DNA from 2 places in the Stenotrophomonas sp. LARHCG68 genome. Region 1 is predicted to be linked to the other one. Evidence: riboswitches for the same ligand, from Rfam matches in the RefSeq annotation. Region 1 holds a riboswitch; the other holds the start of a gene.
The links. Region 1 has a riboswitch for glycine ahead of gcvP (aminomethyl-transferring glycine dehydrogenase). Riboswitches for the same ligand answer to the same signal wherever they lie in the genome.
Positions count from the first base shown of each region.

Region 2: another riboswitch for glycine. It lies ahead of ACIPR8_RS07870 (trimeric intracellular cation channel family protein); the one in region 1 lies ahead of gcvP (aminomethyl-transferring glycine dehydrogenase).

Region 1 is NZ_JBIXJV010000003.1:222,116-225,514, reverse strand. It holds gene gcvP (aminomethyl-transferring glycine dehydrogenase) at 1-1,817, opposite strand, end outside; glycine riboswitch at 1,928-2,036, opposite strand; gene ACIPR8_RS12170 (multidrug effflux MFS transporter) at 2,364-3,399, shown strand, end outside.
Region 2 is NZ_JBIXJV010000002.1:102,615-106,013, forward strand. It holds gene ACIPR8_RS07865 (acetyl-CoA hydrolase/transferase family protein) at 1-1,103, shown strand, start outside; glycine riboswitch at 1,252-1,341, shown strand; glycine riboswitch at 1,355-1,459, shown strand; gene ACIPR8_RS07870 (trimeric intracellular cation channel family protein) at 1,548-2,165, shown strand; gene ACIPR8_RS07875 (YegP family protein) at 2,314-2,652, opposite strand; gene ACIPR8_RS07880 (GIY-YIG nuclease family protein) at 2,775-3,035, opposite strand; gene ACIPR8_RS07885 (hypothetical protein) at 3,054-3,399, opposite strand, start outside.

The DNA of each region.
Region 1 (3,399 bases):
GCCGAGGCCGGGTTGGTGCCATGCGCCGAATCCGGGATCAGGCAGATGTCGCGATGGCCTTCGCCGCGCGAGCGGTGGTAGGCGCGGATCGCCAGCAGGCCGGCGTATTCGCCCTGCGCGCCGGAGTTCGGCTGCAGGCTCACCGCGTCGTAGCCGGTACATTCGACCAGCATCGCTTCCAGCCCGTCGATCAGTTCCTTGTAGCCCTGCGCCTGGTCGGCCGGTACCAGCGGGTGGATGTTGGCGAACTCCGGCCAGGTCACCGGGATCATCTCGGCGGTGGCGTTGAGCTTCATGGTGCAGCTGCCCAGCGGGATCATGGTGCGATCCATCGCCAGGTCCTTGTCGGCCAGCGAGCGCAGGTAGCGCAGCATCTCGTGCTCGCTGTGGTGCGTGTTGAACACCGGGTGGGTCAGGAACGCACTGGTGCGCAGCAGACCCTTGGGCAGGGCATCGGCGGTGGCGGCGTCCAGTGCATCCACGTCGACCGTGGCGCCAAACAGCTGGCCCAGCGCGACGATGTCGGCGCGGGTGGCGGTTTCGTCCAGGCTGATGCCGACCGCGCCGGCATCGATCACGCGCACGTTGATGCCGGCGGCCACGGCCTTGGCCTGCACCGCCGCGGCGTCAACGCCGGTGACGTGCAGGGTGTCGAAGAAGTCATTGCCCACAGCAACACCGGCCGTGCGCAGCGCGCTGGCCAGGATCGCGGCCAGACGGTGGGTGCGGCGGGCGATGCGCAGCAGGCCTTCCGGGCCGTGGTAGACGGCGTACATCGAGGCCATCACCGCCAGCAGCACCTGCGCGGTGCAGATGTTGGAGGTGGCTTTCTCGCGGCGGATGTGCTGCTCGCGGGTCTGCAGGGTGAGGCGGTAGGCCGGCTTGCCTTCGGCATCGACCGACACGCCGATCAGGCGGCCCGGCATCGAGCGCTTGTAGGCGTCACGGCAGGCCATGAACGCCGCATGCGGGCCACCGAAGCCGAACGGCACGCCGAAACGCTGGCTGTTGCCGATGGCGATGTCCGCGCCCCATTCGCCGGGAGCGGCGATCAGGGTCAGCGCGAGCAGGTCGGTGGCCACGGCGACCAAGCCCTGGCGGGCATGGATGGCCTCCACCAGCGCCTTGTGGTCACCGATGTGGCCGGTGGTGTCCGGGTACTGCAGCAGCACGCCGAACACGTCGGCGGTCATGGCTTCGGCCGGGGTGCCGACCTGCAGCTCGATGCCCATCGGCTCGGCGCGGGTGCGCAGCAGTTCCAGCGTCTGCGGGTGCACGGCGTCGTGCACGAAGAACACCTTGGACCTGGACTTGGCCGAACGCTTGGCCAGGGTCATCGCCTCGGCGGCAGCGGTGGCTTCGTCCAGCAGCGAGGCGTTGGCGATCTCCATGCCGGTCAGGTCGGCGACCAGGGTCTGGAAGTTGATCAGCGCTTCCATGCGGCCCTGCGAGATCTCCGCCTGGTACGGGGTGTAGGCGGTGTACCAGGCCGGGTTTTCCAGGATGTTGCGTAGGATCACGTTCGGCGTGTGGGTGCCGTAGTAGCCCTGGCCGATGAAGCTGCGCAGCACCTTGTTCTTGCCGGCGATGGCGCGGATCTTGGCCAGCGCCTCGACCTCAGTGAGCGATTCGGGCAGCGCCAGCGGTGCCGGCGACTTGATCGAGCCCGGCACGATGGCGTCGGTCAGGGCTTCAAGCGAATCATGGCCAACGGTGCGCAGCATCTGCGCGATTTCGGCATCGTTGGGGCCGATGTGGCGGTCGACGAACGCGGAGGAGTGTTCGAGTTCGCGCAGCGAAGGGGTGTTCTGGGTCATGGCTGACGTCCGGAGAAGGCATGCAGGGCTGGGGCGGTGAGCCAGGCAAGCACCGGTACGGCCCCGCTGCCGCGCAGGCGGCATCACGGCCGGCAAGCCGGTGGCTTGCCTCGCGCCCCTCTGTCCTTTTGCCTGAGAGTTTGGAAGCAACGCGACGAGGATCGTGTGCTTCGTGCCCCTTCGGCGCCGGATTGAACCGGTCTCTCCAGAGTTTTGGTGCAGGTGGTATCGGGCCTGAGCGATTTACGGGCGTTTGCGCCTTCGGCAGCGGGGTCAGCCGCTTCTCCCACCGTGTTCGTACAGCCGGCCGATTATAGCCCGGGGCAGACCTGCGCACCGGCTTGGATTACCATTCCGTTCCCGGCCCGAGGATCGCGCGTTGCACGCGGTGGGCGGGGAGGCCGGTACCGCGGGCTGACGCGGGTTCATGTCCGGATAAACAGGCGCGATATGGCCGCGCGGCGTTACCGTGTCCGGCCCTGTTCATTTTTCTCTCCCGCACCGGTGTGCCTGCCGGTGCCGATGCACGTTGTTTCACAGGAAGCCATGAAAGCAAGCAAGCAGGTTTCGCTGCGACGGATCGCCGCGCTGGTGGCCGGGTTGTCGATGTTCGGCCCGTTCGCCATCGACGCGGTGTTCCCCGCGTTCCCGCAGATCGGCGCGCAGATGGGCGCCGACAAACTGGCCATGCAGCAGGTCATCAGCGTCTACCTGCTCACCTATGCGCTGATGAGCCTGGTCCACGGCGCGCTGTCCGATGCGCTGGGCCGCAAGCGGGTGATCATCGGCGGGCTGGTGGTGTTCATCCTGGCCTCGATCGGCTGCGCGCTGTCGCGCGACATGGGCTCGCTGCTGCTGTTCCGCGGCCTGCAGGGCCTGTCCGCCGGCGTGGGCTACATCATCGGCCGGGCGGTCATCCGTGACCTGTACGACGGCGACGACGCCCAGCGGCTGATGAGCCAGGTGTCGATGATCTTTTCCATCGCCCCGGCCATCGCCCCGATCATCGGTGGCTGGCTGCTGGGCTGGAGCCATTGGCAGGGCATCTTCTGGTTCCTGGTGGCGTTCTCCACGCTGCTGCTGGTGGTTACCTGCCTGTGGCTGCCGGAAACCCACCCGCCGCAGGCCCGGCTGAGCCTGCGCCCGGCACGGCTGGCCCAGGATTACTGGAGCATCGCGGTCAACCCGCGCTTCCTGCGCCTGGCCCTGGCCGGCTCGCTGGGCTTTGGCGGGCTGTTCCTGTACATCGCCTCGGCACCGGCCTTCATCCTGGACCTGCTGCACCTGAACGAGCAGCAGTTCGCCTGGTTGTTCATCCCGACCATCGGCGGCATGGCGCTGGGCGCCTATGCCTCCGGCCGCGCGGCCGGGCGCATCGCCGGCGCGCGCGCGGTGCGGATCGGCTATGCGTTCATGGCGGTGGCGGCGGTCTACAACATCGCCTACAACGCGTTGGCCCCGCAGATGAGCGTGCCGTGGGCGGTGCTGGCGCTGACCCTCAATTCGTTTGGCGTGGCGCTGATCTTCCCGATCCTGAGCCTGGCGATCCTGGACATGTACCCGCGCCAGCGCGGCACGGCCT
Region 2 (3,399 bases), on a different contig from region 1:
CGGCCATCCGCGCCGATGGTGCGTTGGTGCCGTCCACCTCGGTCGGCAACAACAAGACCTGGCTGGACCTGGCCAAGAAGGTGATCATCGAGGTCAACGAGTGGCAGCCCGCCGACATCGAGGGCATGCACGACATCTACTACGGCACCGCGCTGCCGCCGCACCGCAAGCCGATCCCGCTGATCCACGCCAACGACCGCATCGGCCAGACCACGCTGGACGTGGACCCGGACAAGATCGTGGCGGTGGTGCGCACCAATGGTCCGGACCGCAACAGCCCGTTCAAGCCGATCGACGAGGACAGCCGCCTGATCGCCGGCCACCTGATCGAGTTCCTCAAGCACGAAGTGGCCAAGGGCCGCCTGCCGCACAACCTGCTGCCGCTGCAGTCCGGCGTGGGCAACATCCCCAACGCCGTGCTGGCCGGCCTGGCCGACAGTGGCCTGCGCGGGCTCAGTGCGTTCACCGAGGTGATCCAGGACGGCATGCTGGACCTGCTCAAGTCCGGCGTGCTCGAGTACGCCTCGTGCACCGGCTTCGCGCTGAGCCCGGAGGCGAACGAGGAGTTCAAGCGCAACATCCGGTTCTACCGCGACCGCATCATCATGCGCACGCAGGAAATGTCGAACCACCCGGAGCTGGTGCGCCGGCTGGGCTGCATCGGCATGAACGGCATGATCGAGGTGGACATCTACGGCAACGTGAACTCCACCCACGTCATGGGCAGCCGCATCATGAACGGCATCGGCGGTTCGGGCGACTTCACCCGCAACGGCTTCCTGTCCACCTTCCTGAGCCCCTCGATGGCCAAGGGCGGCAGCATCTCGGCGATCGTGCCGATGGTCAGCCACGTCGACCACACCGAGCACGACGTCTCGATCATCGTCACCGAGCAGGGCCTGGCCGACCTGCGCGGCCTGCCGCCGCGCGCCCGCGCCCGCCAGGTGATCGACAACTGCGCGCACCCGGGCTACCGCGACCAGCTCAACGACTACTTCGACCGCGCCTGCCGCGACAGCTACGGCAAGCACACCCCGCACCTGCTGCCCGAAGCGCTGTCCTGGCACCAGCGCTACATCGACACGGGCAGCATGAAGGCCTGAGCAGGGCCCGCGGCAGCGGGCATGCAGTCGCAGCACCGAAGCAGCCGACGGCCCCGCCGCCGGCTGTTTTCATGTGGGAGCGCTGGCACCGACAGGCGCGGGCTGCCAGATCCGGCCAGTTCATGCTGCAACGCAACAGTTACACTGACCCACGGATGCAGGAGAGAGGCGCCACGCTGGCGCCCGCCGAAGGCGCAGGCTCCCATGATCGCTCAGGCCGGTGGGCTGGAATCCCACCAACCATGCATCCGACACGCCGAGCTGGAGAGAGGTCGCCGGACACCGTCCGCGCGATCCGCCGAAGGGGCACGCGGCCATCGCCGCTGAACTCTCAGGCACAAGGGACAGCGGGAGCGGCACCGGTCAACGCAGTCCCATCCTTGCCCAGGCAAGGGTGGCGGCAGGCGCGTGGCCGGCCCCACCGCTCTGCCTGGAACCCACAGCATGCTGCTCTCCCTCATCTACCTGATCGCCATTTCCGCCGAAGCCATGACCGGCGCGCTGGCCGCCGGCCGGCGCCGCATGGACCTGTTCGGCGTGGTCATGATCGCCTGCGTCACCGCCCTGGGCGGTGGCTCGCTGCGCGACATCCTGCTTGGCCACTACCCGCTGGGCTGGGTGAAGCACCCCGAGTACCTGGGCTTCACCGTCTGCGCGGCGCTGGTCGCCACCTGGCTGGCGCGCTGGATGCACCACTTCCGCAGCACCTTCCTGGTGCTGGACGGGCTGGGCCTGATCGCCTTCACCCTGATCGGCTGCGCCATCGCGCGCGAGGCCGGGCATGCGCCGCAGATCGTGCTGATCGCCGGGATGCTGACCGGCGCGTTCGGCGGCGTGCTGCGCGACATCCTCTGCAACGAGGTGCCGCTGATCTTCCAGAAGGAGCTGTACGCGATCATCTCGCTGCTCACCGGTGCGGCCTACCTGCTGTTGCTGCACTGGCAGGTGGCCGACGACACCGCGATCGTGTGCTGCCTGCTGGGCGGTTTCGCACTGCGCCTGCTGGCCATCCGCTACCGCTGGGAGATGCCCAAGTTCGTCTACCAGGATGAGGTGCATTGAGCTGGCTGGTTTTGCCCTCACCCCAACCCCTCTCCCGCGTGCGGGAGAGGGGCCAGGTTCACGACGGTTTGAAGTGATCGGCGCAACTGCAGTTTCAAAGCCCCTCTCCCGCACGCGGGAGAGGGGTTGGGGTGAGGGCAAAACCCAACTACCCCGCTGTCTTGTCCTTCACCGTCGTGCTCGGCCCATTGCCCTTGACGCTGGTGATGCCGGCTTCGCGCGCGGCCTGCGATGCGTACAGCTGGCTGCTGCCGATCACCTGGTGGTTGGCGGCCTTGAGATTGAAATGGTGTCGACCATCGCTGCTGGTCTTGCGCTCGTAATGCGCTTCATCGGGGCTGTTCTTCTGCACCGAGGCGATGCCGTTCTCGGCCGACGCGCGCGTGGTGTAGCGCTCGCTGGTGAGGATCACCTCGGCGTTGCCTGCCTTGAGCACGAAGTAGAACTGCCCGTCCTTGCTCTTCTCCAACTCGTACCAACCTGCCATCACGAACCCTCCGCTTGAGGACGATGCCGACATGCCGCTGGACAGCCGCATGCGTGGCTGTGGTGCCCGGCTGCCCGGGCGTTGGCGCCGCCCGGAACGGCGGCTGCAAGCCAGACTCTACCTCAATCCCCGGCCCGCTCCAGCCACGCCAGCTTGTGCTGGCGGGGGAGCTGCTTGATCTGCCATTCCGCGCGCGAGGCGGCGGCACGGTCGGCGTACGGGCGCATGCCCAGTACCCGCAGCGGCGGGTGCGCGCGCGTGTAACGCGCGCCCTTGCCGGCCAGATGGGCCTGGAAGCGCGCCTGTACATCGGTGCTGATACCCGCGTAGTAGCTGCCATCGCGGCATTCCAGCAGGTACAGGAACCAGGCACCGTTACCCACGCGCGCTCCCGCCCGCTGTTACAGGCTCGCCGCGTCGGCGATCTTGCACAGGCCTTCACCCACCGCCTTGTTGGAGGTCAGCTGGCCGCCCTTGATGCTGAAACGCACCTCGACGCGGATGGTGCCGTCGTTCTGGCGGCGCACGGTGGTGCGCAGCGGCACGGTGGAGCCACCGCCACCGCGCACCGTCTGCTCGGCGGCGATGTAGCCGGTCTGCTCGTTCGGCGAGACACCCACCAGCCCCTCGGCCTCGATCGCGGCCACCGTCTTGCGGAAAGCCTCGGGGTAGCTGATGCCTTCGTGGTCGGTGGAGGCCAGGAACTGCTTGCCGGTGGTGAAGCCACCGCTCACCGCCAGGTTCTGC